DNA from 3 places in the Aeromonas sp. FDAARGOS 1414 genome. Region 3 is predicted to be linked to each of the others. Evidence: predicted binding sites of a transcription regulator. Region 3 holds the regulator's gene; each other region holds the start of a gene.

Region 1 (4,332 bases), 2.0 Mb from region 3:
AGACACGCAGCAGAGGCGGTAATTGCGCAACAAAGCATTTGTACAGTAGCAGTGAATGGCCAGGATAGAGCAGGCTGTTGGGTAGCTGTTGATGGGCCAGCTCGCAGGCCTGGTTGATGAGGGCGATATCCGCAATCTGGTAGAGCAGCGTTTTGGCTGCCTGCTGTGCCTGCGGGTTGCCACCGAAAAAGGCTTTGATATCCCGCTGCAGCTCGCTGGGGTACTGGGTATAGGCTTGGCGTTTGCCAAACAGGTTGAGCGCCAGGTAGACCAGCAAATCTTGCTGCCGCTCCAGCTCGGCCTGCTTTAACTGGGCAAGGTCAAAATGCTGGCCAAGCAGGGTCATGGCTTTGCGATGACTGCCTGCTATATCTCTTAACTCGTCGCTTTGTTCAAACTCGTCATTGGCCGGGATTCGCCCAAGGGTCAGCGCCCGCTGCCAGAAGGCTTCAAACAGCGTTTGATGACGAGTGATCAGTAGTGCTGCTGCGGCCTGATGGTTGGGGGTGGGCGAGGTCAGCTGCTGCCAGCTGTGGCTTCGGCGTTGACGCTGTGCCAAAAAGCGTTGCTCTTCGAGCTTGTCTTTGAACACGTAAAAGATGCCGGGCCCAACGGCGATGGCATTTTCATCCAGTGTTTTGTCTATGTAGTGCTTGAGCTCGCTTTGGTTGTAGTAGCGCTGAAAGGTGTTGCGCGAGGTGATGATGCCATCTTTATAAGGGGTGAACTGGGCAATAAAGCTGTCGTTGGCCAGCATGGCCGAGACGACCAGCAGGGTTTGGGTCAGCTCCCAGGCGCCGAGCAGTGCCTCCATTCGCTCATCTTGATCCTCAATCACGTTGATCACAAAACCGAGATTGACCAGATGGGAGACCACCTTCTCGCCATCCGGGCGAAAGTTCGGGTCCCAGCCCAGCGCGTCAATACCGTGTGCTTCGAGTTCCCGCAGGTCATCCCCTCGGCCGCAACCGTAATCAAACAGCGCATAGTCGCCGTTGAGATAACCATGGCGTGCCAGCATCTTCATGGGGGCCGAGAGTTCATGACGAACCAGCGCGGTTTTATGGCGATCAATTTGTGGGCCACCCTCTTCGGGCGGCAGGGCGGAGATGCGAAACAGGCGCCCATCAACCAGTTGGTAGCCGTGTCTTGCGATAAGCCGTTCCCACGAGGCTTTGAAGCCAATCATGCGGGGATGATCGTAAAGTCCCGCCAACTCCCCCTCTTCGGTGATCTGGCGACAGCTCTCTGCCTGTGGGTGATCGGGGGTCAGCATGCACTCTTTGCGATGCAGAATGGGGGGATTGTCCTGGCTGTCGTAGCGGGTAACGGTATGGCTTAGTTTGGCCAGGTCAACGGTCACGCTCTGCTTGAGGCTGGGGTAGGCCTCTTCGAAGAAGGTGGGGTAGCTGAGCAGGGACAGCCTAAAGTCCTGCTTTGCCAACTTCACCAGATCCCATTCACACTCCGGCAGTTTGAGCGCTTGTGCCACCGCACAGACAAAGCGGTAGAGCTGTGGGCTGGTTGTGGCCAGGGTCTCTTTGTGCAGATAGACCGCGTCGGGCAGCACTTTTTTGTATGGCAGGGCAGCGACCAGTTGCGTGAAGCGCTCGGGGGTCAGCATCAGCACATTCCTTTGAGTTGGGTGAGTGTCAGCCGCTTGGGCATTCGTCTTTCATGGTGAGTGGTGAGTTCGACCAAGGCGCGGTTTTGCTCGGGCCCATAGCTGATATGCAGTGGCCGGTCTGCGCCATAGAGATAGAGACGATCAAACGGGGTGTGTTGCGCCAACCAAAGGGCTACCTGATAGCTGTTCTTCCCTGGGTATATCAGATCAACCGCGGCCCCTTGCCGAGGACAGATAACGTTTCCTCGCTGATTGAGTTCACAGGCCGCATGTTGGTCCAGTGTGGGGGCTATACCGGGGGAGGCGTTGGAAAGAATAGCTTTGCGCAGTGTTACCCCACAAAACCCATAGGTCAGCAATGGGTGGCCAAATGTTTCTACCAGCGGATCGAGAATATGCGTTGCCAGTTTACGGTAGGCCAGCCAACTCTCGGTTTGTGCAGGCAAGTTTGGGCATTGGATGCGTTGCCAAGTTTCACCACAGTGAAACAGCATCTCGAAGGTGAAATGTTGGCTGCAGGATTCCTTTATATCTATGGAAATGCCTCCTAACAGCTATCACAAATGGAAATGAACATGCCACGTTAGGCTGGGAAACCACATTCTGCCTTGACGGTATTATCTGCGGAGTTCCTAGTCAGAAAGCAAAAATTAGCACGCGGTGAGCTTTTCCTGCTATGCCCTTTTGTTGGTGGAAGCATTGGAACTGTGGGTGTGCGTGTGATTCATACATCTGTGGATGAGGACTTGCGCTGGTTCAAAGGTGGTGCGCTATAATGGCTGTATATAAATACAGGTGTTGTTGCCATGAAGTTGTTAACCCCAGACCCATCACCCGCCGAGGTGACCATCCCGCTGTTTTTGCACCGCGCCTCTTGCGGCTTTCCCAGCCCAGCCAGCGACTATCTGGAAGGGAAGTTGGACCTCAACACCCACTGCGTGGCCCACCCTGCAGCAACCTTCTATCTGCGTGCCGAGGGGGAGAGCATGACCGGGGTCGGCATCTTTCCCGGTGACTTGCTGGTGGTCGATAAGAGCCTCACCCCGCGCCATGGTGATGTGGTGATTGCACTACTCGATGGCGGCTTCACGGTAAAGACCTTGCAGCTCAAGCCGAGGTTGCGGCTGTTGCCAGCCAATCCGGCGTTCGCGCCTATCGACCCTTGTATGAGCCTCTCCCTGGAGTTGTTCGGAGTGGTCACCCATGTGATTGGCAATCTGAGGCAGCGTGATGGCTATAGCGCTCGTTGATGTAAACAACTTCTACGCCAGCTGTGAGCGGCTGTTTCGCCCTGAGTTGCGTGGCCGCCCGATCGTGGTGCTCTCCAACAACGATGGATGCGTGGTGTCGCGCAGCCCCGAAGCCAAGGCGCTGGGTATCAAGATGGCCGGGCCCTACTTCAAGATCCGCGAGCAGTTCGAGGCGCATGGCGGTGTGGCATTCAGCTCCAACTACGCGCTCTATGGCGATATGTCGGGCCGGGTGATGAGCACGTTGGAGACCATGGCCCCTGAGCTTGAGGTCTACTCCATCGATGAAGCGTTCATGGCGTTGTCGGAGTCGTTTGCCGGGGACCTGACAGCCTATGGGCAACAGATCCGGCAGCGAGTGTGGCAGTGGACCGGCCTAACGGTAGGGGTCGGGATTGGCCCAACCAAGACCCTCGCCAAGCTGGCCAACTATGCCGCCAAGAAGTGGCCTGCCACAGGTGGTGTCGTGGACTTGCGTGACGAGCCGCGACGCACCCGGCTGATGGCCATCACCCCGGTGGATGAGGTGTGGGGCATCGGGCGGCGCTTGGGGGCCAAGTTGGTGGCACAAGGCATCAACACCGTGGCAGACCTGGTGGCCAGTGATGCCAAAGGGTTGCGCGCCCAATACGGCGTGGTGGTCGAGCGGATCGTACAGGAGCTGCGTGGCCTGCCTTGCGCGGAGCTGACCGTTGAACCGGCGGCGAAGCTGCAGATCCTCTCGAGCCGTTCCTTTGGTGAGCGAGTGACTGACCGTGGAGAAATGGCCCAAGCGTTGTCAGGCTTTATGGCTCGCGCAGCCGAGAAGCTGCGGGCCGAGGGGATGTGTTGCCAGCGGGTGCACCTGTTCGTGCGAACCAGCCCCTTTGATGAACGAGCCCCTTACTACAGTGAGCAGGCGGGCATCCGGCTGGTCTGCCCTAGCGATGATACCCGGTTGCTGCTGCAGCAAGTGAACGTGCTGCTACCGCAGATTTGGCGCGACGGTTACCGCTATCAGAAGGGTGGGGTCATGCTGAGTGAGTTCACCCCCAAGGGGCAGCAACAGGCTGACCTGTTTGCCCCGTCCTCCGCTCAATCGGACGCGCTGATGGCCGTGATGGACCAGATCAAAGCCAAGGGATTGGGGCGAGTAGGCTTTGCCAGCCAAGGCACGGGGTCGCCTGAGTGGATGATGCGACAAGAGCACCTGAGCCCCTGCTACACCACCCGCTGGGAGGACCTGCCGGTGGCGAGGTAACCAAGACACAATGAAGCAGCTACTTGGCTGTAGTAGGACGTTTTGGAAGTTAGTCGAATTTGAGTTGAGAGAAAACAGGGAGAGTGGATCGTTCACTGCGAGGGGAATGCGGCAGAGCAAGCGGTGAGGGGGAGCTGGCTCAGCTTGAAACAATGGAGAGATGGATATGAAAAAGCCCAGCTCGAAAACTGGGCTTTAAATGTGGCTCCCTCGAC
Region 2 (4,332 bases), 550 kb from region 3:
TCAGGGTTCACGGTACGTATTCGACCATCAATTTGAACCTGTCTATTGGAATCGAAGATGAAAAAGTTTGTTGCTAAAACCATCCGTTACTACAAGCTTTCCTTTGTTCAGCTCTATCAACTGAACCGACTCTGAGAGCTCGCGACGGCTCACCTGTTTATTTTCCGGTCTGTGTCCAGACGCACTCACTGTCTGTGAACATCCATCCTGAATTGTCTTTGCCCACCGCATCCGCCGTGGGCTTTTTTTTGCCCGGATAACAAAAAACCGCCTTTGACGGCGGTTTCATGTTCAAACGACTGTTTTTACTTCTCATCTGGTCGCTGAAGACCGAAATGAGCGTAGGCTCGTGTGGTCGCAATCCGTCCTCTGGGTGTACGTTGCAGATACCCTTGCTGGATCAGATAAGGCTCAAGCACATCTTCGATAGTATCTTTCTCTTCCCCGATCGCGGCGGCCAGATTATCGAGACCCACCGGCCCCCCCATAAACTTGTCTATGACAGCCAACAATAACTTGCGGTCCATGAAGTCAAAACCTTCGTTATCGACATCCAGCATGTCCATGGCGCGGGCCGCGATGGGGCCATCGATCCGGCCATCGGATTTGACCTGGGCGAAGTCACGCACTCGTCTTAACAAACGGTTAGCAATCCGCGGCGTACCGCGAGAGCGACGGGCGACCTCAATGGCACCATCTTCCGTCATGTCGAGCCCCAGACAACGGGCACTGCGGGAGACGATATCGGTCAGGTCCTTGACGTTGTAAAACTCCAGCCGCTGGACGATGCCGAAGCGATCCCGCAGCGGGCTGGTGAGTGAACCGGCCCGGGTGGTAGCGCCAATCAGGGTAAAGGGAGGCAGATCCAGCTTGATGGAGCGAGCCGCTGGTCCCTCCCCGATCATGATGTCGAGCTGGTAATCCTCCATCGCCGGATAGAGCACCTCTTCCACCACCGGGCTGAGACGGTGGATCTCGTCGATGAACAACACATCGTTCGGTTCAAGGTTGGTGAGCAGCGCCGCCAGATCCCCCGCTTTCTCCAGCACCGGGCCGGAGGTGGTCTTGATATTGACACCCATCTCGTTGGCGACGATGTTGGCGAGGGTGGTCTTACCCAAGCCTGGCGGACCGAAGATCAGCAGGTGATCGAGCGCTTCACCCCGCTGACGGGCCGCTTCGATAAAGATCTCCATCTGCTCGCAGACGGTATCCTGACCGGTGTAATCAGCCAGCTTCTTGGGGCGGATAGCCCGGTCAATAATGTCATCCTCACGGGCGGCACTGGCCGAAATGAGGCGGTCTGCTTCAATCATCAACTACCTCATACCAGGCTACGCAGGGATTCACGGATGATATCTTCCACCGACATCCCCTCTTTGGCGATCTTGCTGACAATCTGGCTCGCCTGCTGCGGCTTGTAACCGAGGGCCACCAGCGCACTGGCCGCCTCTTCGGTCACATCCGGTGCCCGCAATTCTGGCTCACTGGCTGGCAGGGTGACCATGGCCGGGGAGAAGAGGTCGTGACTGACCCAGCCCTTGAGGCGATCCTTCATCTCCACCACCAGACGCTCGGCGGTCTTCTTGCCGACTCCAGGCAGTTTGACCAAAGAGCTTATCTCTTCACGTTCGACACTCAGCACGAATTGGGTAGCTGTCATGCCGGAGAGAATAGCCAGCGCCAGCTTGGGGCCGACTCCGTTGGTCTTGATCAGCTCGCGGAACAGCGCCCGCTCCTGTTTGTGGTTAAAACCATAGAGCAACTGGGCATCTTCCCGCACCACGAAGTGAGTGTGGATGGTCGCCTCCTTGCCGATCTCCGGCAAATCATAGAAGCAGCTCATCGGCATATGAACCTCGTAACCAACCCCGCCTACTTCCAGCAAGACCTCGGGGGGCTGCTTCTCAATGACAATGCCTCTCAAGCGACCAATCACGGCTCTCTCCTCACCAATACAGCTATTCGCAAATTGGCTCATAGCATAAAGAATAACTGGATAAGTATCCAGCATAGGGCAGCAACCCTCTGGTATCCGGAGAAGCTTTTTCGCAAATTGGCCACCATGCTTGATCTGGTTCAGCCTGCGTGTACGGGATGTTTCTGCACCGTACCGGACTCCGACTGGGCATGAGCCACTACACTAAATCCGTTCGGAACCGAAATTGATGCCAATGCAGATACCAAGGAAGGCCATCATATGAAAATTGTTACCACCGCCAATCTGGGTCTTGCCATCTTGCTCGGCTGCACGCTGGGGATGGGGGTCGTGGGCTGGTATGGCAGCCAGCGGCTGGCCGGTCTGCTCACCTATGTGTTGGGAAGCGCCTGGCAGACCGCCGATGGCGCCATGGAAGGCTCCATCGAACTGGGCAATCAACAGTTACAGATTCAGAAGATGCAAAACGGCACCCCGCTCAATCGCACCGAGCTTGATGCCGCCAAGGCGGCGACCGATGATGCGCTGGCCCGGGTCAGCCAGGGTCAGCTCATTGATGGCGCAGTCCTGGCCACTATGGAGCAGCAGAAGCTGGCCTATCAACAACAACAAGAGAAGCTGTTGACGCTCTATCACGCCTATACCGAGGTGGATCAGGCCCTGCATCACAACGCCGAGCTGATGGCACGACTCTCGACCCAGCTGGAGGTGATTGGCGATGGGGCGGTAGAGGTGCTGACCCAGGCCCCCGACCAGACCATCAGCTGGAACAGCGGCCTCTCCACCCGCTGGGAAGCGGCCGACGGGGGAATGGAGTCCAATATCGGCTTTTTGCGCCAGCTCTATGCGCTGGAGAAGATGCGCAGACAAGGGGTAACGGAGGCGATCAAGGTCGAGCTGAAAGAGGCGACCGATTTCTATCACGAAGCGATCGACAGCATGCTCGGTACCGGGCTGTTCGATATCGAGGGAACCGGCGAATTTGCCGGCAAGCCGCTGGCGACACAGTATCGCACCCTGTTGGCCCGACATCAGCAGCTGATGGGGCAGTGGATCGAGGCGCTCGGCAGCTATCAGGCCCAGCAGGCTCTCTATGAGGCCAGTGCCGACCAGCTACAGCAACAACTGGTTGCCATCGAGGCGAGCGGTGATGCCACCGTCGAGGATCAGGTAGTCCAGCTCAACGGCATCATCAGCCAAACCCGCACCCTGCTGCTGGGCGGCCTGTTGCTTAGCCTGATCATGGTCACCCTCTGTGGCTTCTGGCTGACCCGCAAGCTGGTCACCCCGCTGCTGCAAGTGGACAAACGGATGCAGGATATCGCCGCCGGCGAGGGGGATCTCAACGCCCGCATCAACCTGCTGCGGGATGATGAGATAGGCTCGCTGGCCAACAGCGTGGATCGCTTCATCGAGAAATTGCAGAAGATGATCAGCTCCACCATGGACAACAACCGGCACATCAGCGAACACGTTCACACCTCGGTCAACCGGGTGGAGGCGATCAGCCAGAGCAGCCGCCAGACCGCCGAACATGCGCTGGCCCTGCATCACGACAGTGAACAAATGGTACAAGTCGCTACCGGTATTTCTGACAACTGCAGCATGGCGGCCCACAATGCCAACGAGGTGCGCCAGCTAACCACCGAAAGTAGCCAATATGTCGCCTCTGCCAGTGCGGGCATGCAGCGGGTGGTGCAGGAGGTGGGCGAGTGCGCCATCGCCATCAACGCCCTCAAGGAGCAGGCGGGCCAGATCGGCCAGATCATCTCCACCATCAGCGAAATCTCGGAGCAGACCAACCTGCTGGCCCTCAATGCGGCTATCGAAGCAGCCCGCGCGGGGGAGATGGGACGTGGCTTTGCTGTGGTCGCGGACGAGGTGCGCACCCTGGCCAATCGCACGGCGACATCAAGCGCCGAGATCAGCCAGGTGATCAGCAGCATCCAGCAGCAGACCGAGAGCGCCTACCTGATGATGCAGCGCAACCTCAAGACGGTGGAGTCCGGCATGCAGGACTCCGAGAACACCAAGCAGATCCTGTTCAAGGTGGAAGGCGCCATCGACCAGCTGGCCGACATGGTGCAGCAGGTGGCCGTAGCCACAGGTCAACTGTCACACACCCTGAGCCACTCCTCTGACAAGGTCTCCGGCATCAGTCTGCAAGCCAGAACCGGCGAACAGGAGGCGCAGGAGTGCCTGCAGCTCGCCTCCTCGCTCCATCAAGCCAGCCTGCTGCAACAGCGCCTGCTCTCCCAGTTCCGAGTCTGACCCCCTCCAATAGCGAAGATGCCACTCCCTGCGAGTGGCATCTTTTTGTTACCGGTCGCTCATTCCTGCCGCCTTAACTTCCTCAACTTCCTATGGCCAGTTGAATAGCCAGACTCAGCATG
Region 3 (4,332 bases):
GCAGAGCGCCGCCGGGGCGCTCCAGATCCGCACCGCCACATATTGGCCCGCATAAAGCTGCACCTCGGGCGAGCCGCCACTCAGGGCGATCAGTCGTGGCAACAGGGGGAAGAGCAACAACAGCAGCGCCAGACCGAGAGCAATGGCCAGCCCCAGCGCCCGCAGCAGGGTATCGAGCTGGGCACGACCATCAGCTGCGCCGTGCGCCTGCGCCGTCAGGCCGGTGGTCGACATCCGCAAAAAGCCGAGCAGCCAGAAGATGAGGTTGATCAGGGTCGCACCGACCGAAACGCCCCCCAGAAACCAGGCCTGACCGAGATGACCGCTCACCCAGGTGTCCACCAGCCCCAGCAAGGGGGTGGTGATATTGGAGAAAACCATGGGCAGGGCGAGCGCAAACACAGCGCGGTGGCGAGAGGGATCTCGCCACCAGGGGGCAACAGCTGGGGTCACGCTCAGTGGCCTGTCAGCTTCAGGATGCGGGAGAAGTCAGAGAGCATGGTGGCCATCTGCACTCTGGGCACCTGACCCGGCGCCACCTGCGGACGGAATACCGCCTGCAGCTTGCCCTTGGGATTGATGAGCACGATGGAGGCGGAATGATCGATCAGGTAATCCTTCTCCCCCTGATTGGCGATGGAGTAGATGAGCCCCAGATTGCGCACGAACGGGAACAGCTTGTCGTGGGGGGCAGTGGCCGCCTTGAACTCGGGATTGAAGAAGGCGGTATAGGTCTTGAGGCGTGGAATATCGTCACGCTGGGGATCCGCCGAGATAAACACCACCTGACTGTCGGGCGCCATCTTCTTCAGCTGGTCATAGACGGAGCGCATATCTGCCAGCGTGGTGGGGCAGATATCGGGGCAGAAGGTGTAACCGACAAACAGGAAGGTCCAGTGCCCCTTCAGGTTGGCAGGAGTGAACGGCTGGTTGTCCGCATCGGTAAAGGCGAAATCATTGATGTCCCGCCCCGCTGGATAGTAGTCGGCCTGTTCCGGCTGCTCTGGCTGCGTGGCGTAGAACACCAGGATCAGACAGGCAGTCAGCAGCAGAAAGAGCAGGGGATAGCGGAGCTTCATCATAACAAGAGACCCTTTCAGTTCGAGGCAGATGGCCAGCAGTGACCGGACAAGAGGGGGGCATTGTACCCCAGCGAGCCGCCAAGGTGGTTCAACCTTGTGCAACGCCCTGTCAGGAGTCGACCATTTGGCATAATTAATCGCCAGTTGCGGCCATAAAAAAACCGGCCCCCTCGGGGGCCGGTTATGGATGGATTTGTTGGTCTCTTCTGCTCAGGGGCGAGCGTTACGCCCCTGCTGCAACATCTTGCCGATGGCCCGCACGCCGATGGGAATCACGGGGGCCAGCCAGCCCTCTTCCCCCTGGCGATCACCGTGACCCCGTTTGAACAGCAGCACCAGACGCACCACCTTCTCTTTCGGGCATCCCAGCCAGAGCGTCCAGTGCGAACCACGATGGTGCAGCCAGAGACCGTAAAACCAGGTCATCCGGCTACCTTTGACAAAACGGGTGATTGACGATTCCGCTGGCGCAACCCCAGCCTCTGAATCCCATGGCGATCTTGATGCCATACCAGTCCTCCTTGACCGACAGGTCATGTTGCTTCGTCGGCCTGAACTGGGAACAGGCCCGTCACGACTATCTGCAACCATTACGAGTGGTCCCCTTTGCCCGACAAGGCTCGGGATCTCCCCACTCCCCCTTCATATCCCGTGAAGGTGCACTGCCCGATTCTCGTTGTTACCGGCCCTCCCGTACCGACACATTGTGATGGTCAGAGGGAGGTGCCAAGCCCTGTCTCAGCGACAGGGCACTGATCTGAGCATATATCTGAAATGGATGATTGGTAGCCGGTCGCACAGGACAAAAATGCCGCAGCCGATGATCTGTTTGATATGACAGGGAAAGTGCGCCAGAAACAGCACGGCCTCCCGAAGGAGGCCGTGTGACAAACGCAGTTGGCGGGGATAATTACATCCAGTCGGCGTTGCGGATCACCCCGACAGCCAGTCCTTCGATGGTGAGCTGCTGGCAGGAAAGATCCACCTCGATGGGGGAGAGCTCTTCATTTTCCGGCAGCAGCCATACCTGACTGCCCTTGCGCTGGAAGCGCTTGACGGTGACATCCTCATCGAGACGGGCGACCACCACCTGACCGTTGCGCACCTCCTGGGTCTTGTGCACCGCCAGCAGATCGCCATCCAGAATACCGATGTTCTTCATGCTCATCCCCTGCACCCGCAGCAGAAAATCTGCGCGCGGGTGGAACAGGGCGGGATCCACCTGATAGTGGCTCTCGATATGCTCCTGAGCCAGGATAGGTTCACCGGCGGCAACCTTGCCGATGAGCGGCAGACCGCTCTCTTCCAGCACCTCTTCCTCTTCGAGCAACAGGCGAATGCCGCGGGACGTGCCCGGCATGATCTCGATGACCCCTTTTTTGGCCAGGGCCTTCAGATGTTCTTCGGCCGCATTGGCCGACTTGAAACCAAGCTTCTGGGCAATCTCGGCACGAGTCGGCGGCATACCGGTCTCGCTCATGTTCACCTTGATCAGCTCCAGCACTTCGGCCTGGCGGGGGGTAAGGGGTTTCATAGAATTGGCACCTGTCTTTTTATACAGCACACTGGCAGTATATACAGTGCAGTGGCCAAGGCAAGGCGCAGCTGACATTTGTCGCAACAGACCCCTCATTTACTGCTGTTTTGATCCTGCGCAGCCGACTCATCGTACCTCTCGGCGACAAGGGGCTGTCGATTTGCTATGCTCACGCCGCATTTTTTTGGAGAGCAGACGCACATGTCCCTAGGACAGAAGATTTCCAGAGCCATCTTGCAATGGCCGGTCAGCGGCTTGGTCAATCACAAGAGCCTGCCGGAAAATCCCATCACAGAACTCAATCTGGATCCGGCCAGACCCATCGTCTATGCCCTGAAAACCAGTTCGATCACCGACCTGATGACCCTGCAGCAGTGCTGCGAGGATCTCGGTCTGCCCGGCCCCTTCACGCCGCTGGAACTGAACGGCCAGCTGCTGCCGCGCTATGTCTGTCTGGACCGTCCGCCTCCCCTGTTTGGCAAACGCAGCAAACCGCTCCCCTTCCTGCAGGAGTTCCACCAGCTGCTGGATCTGCACAAGCAGGATCCCGAGCTGGATATCCAGGTGGTGCCCGTCACCCTGTTCTGGGGCCGCGCTCCGGGTCGGGAAGGGGAAGAAGCCTCCGGCCTCAACATCATCAGCAGCCTGGCGCCGAACCGGCTGAAGAAGGCGCTTATCGTGATCCTCAAGGGTCGCGAGAATCTGGTGCGCTTCTCGCCGCCCCTCTCCCTGCGCTACATGGCCGACAAACACGGCACCGACGAGGCCATCGCCCACAAGCTGGCACGAGTGGCCCGTACCCACTTCAGCCGCCAGCAGCTGGCTGCCACCGGCCCGAAACTGCCGAACCGCAACCTGCTGTTCAAGCAGTTGCTCGACTCCGCGGTGATCCAGCAGGCGATTGAAGAGGAGGCCCAGCGCGAGGGGATCAGCCTCGAGAAGGCGCAAAAGCGTGCCCATGGCTACATGGACGAAATCGCCTCCAACTTCTCTTACCGGCTGATCCGCCTGGGTGAGAGCTTCCTCGGCTGGCTGTGGAACAAGCTCTACCGCGGTTTGTCGGTCAATGGCGCCGAGAAGGTACGCCAGCTGGCGCAGGAAGGGCACGAGATCGTCTACGTTCCCTGCCACCGCAGCCACATGGACTACCTGCTGCTCTCCTACGTCATCTACCACCAGGGGATGGTGCCACCCCATATCGCGGCAGGCATCAACCTCAACTTCTGGCCGGCGGGCCCCATCTTCCGCCACGGCGGCGCCTTCTTCATTCGCCGCACCTTCAAGGGCAACCCGCTCTACAGCACGGTATTCCGGGAATACCTCAACCTGCTGTTTGCCAAGGGTTACTCGGTAGAGTTCTTCACCGAAGGTGGTCGCTCCCGTACCGGCCGTCTGCTACCGCCCAAGACCGGCATGCTGGCAATGACCCTGCAGGCAATGATGCGCGGGCTGGACAGGCCGGTGACTCTGGTGCCGGTCTATCTGGGCTACGAGCACGTGATGGAGGTGAACACCTACCACAACGAGCTCAAAGGGAGCCGCAAGGAGAAAGAGAGCTTCCTGCAGGTGCTCGGCATCCTGCGCAAGCTGCGCAACTACGGCCGTGGTTTCGTCAACTTCGGCGAGCCGCTGACCCTCAACAGCTACCTGAGCGAACATATCCCCGACTGGAAAAAGCACATCGGGGAAGAGGAGCGTCCGGAGTGGATGGCG

The links. Region 3 encodes LexA, which represses DNA repair genes until DNA is damaged. Its sites were predicted from a motif close to ANCTGTNTNNNNANACAGNT; they were not measured.
Region 1: the regulator LexA is predicted to act here: its motif matches at 2,405-2,424, upstream of umuD (translesion error-prone DNA polymerase V autoproteolytic subunit).
Region 2: the regulator LexA is predicted to act here: its motif matches at 1,994-2,013, upstream of ruvA (Holliday junction branch migration protein RuvA).

What each region holds. Positions count from the first base shown of each region.
Region 1 covers NZ_CP077210.1:1,038,297-1,042,628, forward strand. Annotated here, with positions in the region: gene I6L44_RS04645 (DNA phosphorothioation-associated putative methyltransferase) at 1-1,624, opposite strand, end outside; gene I6L44_RS04650 (hypothetical protein) at 1,624-2,073, opposite strand; gene umuD (translesion error-prone DNA polymerase V autoproteolytic subunit) at 2,434-2,877, shown strand; gene umuC (translesion error-prone DNA polymerase V subunit UmuC) at 2,858-4,117, shown strand; tRNA gene I6L44_RS04665 (tRNA-Asn) at 4,320-4,332, opposite strand, start outside.
Region 2 covers NZ_CP077210.1:2,968,216-2,972,547, forward strand. Annotated here, with positions in the region: gene ruvB (Holliday junction branch migration DNA helicase RuvB) at 306-1,316, opposite strand; gene ruvA (Holliday junction branch migration protein RuvA) at 1,325-1,939, opposite strand; gene I6L44_RS13285 (methyl-accepting chemotaxis protein) at 2,201-4,210, shown strand; gene lysE (L-lysine exporter) at 4,293-4,332, opposite strand, start outside.
Region 3 covers NZ_CP077210.1:3,522,997-3,527,328, forward strand. Annotated here, with positions in the region: gene I6L44_RS15915 (MATE family efflux transporter) at 1-381, opposite strand, end outside; gene I6L44_RS15920 (SCO family protein) at 456-1,082, opposite strand; gene I6L44_RS15925 (hypothetical protein) at 1,293-1,508, opposite strand; gene lexA (transcriptional repressor LexA) at 1,993-2,616, opposite strand; gene plsB (glycerol-3-phosphate 1-O-acyltransferase PlsB) at 2,821-4,332, shown strand, end outside.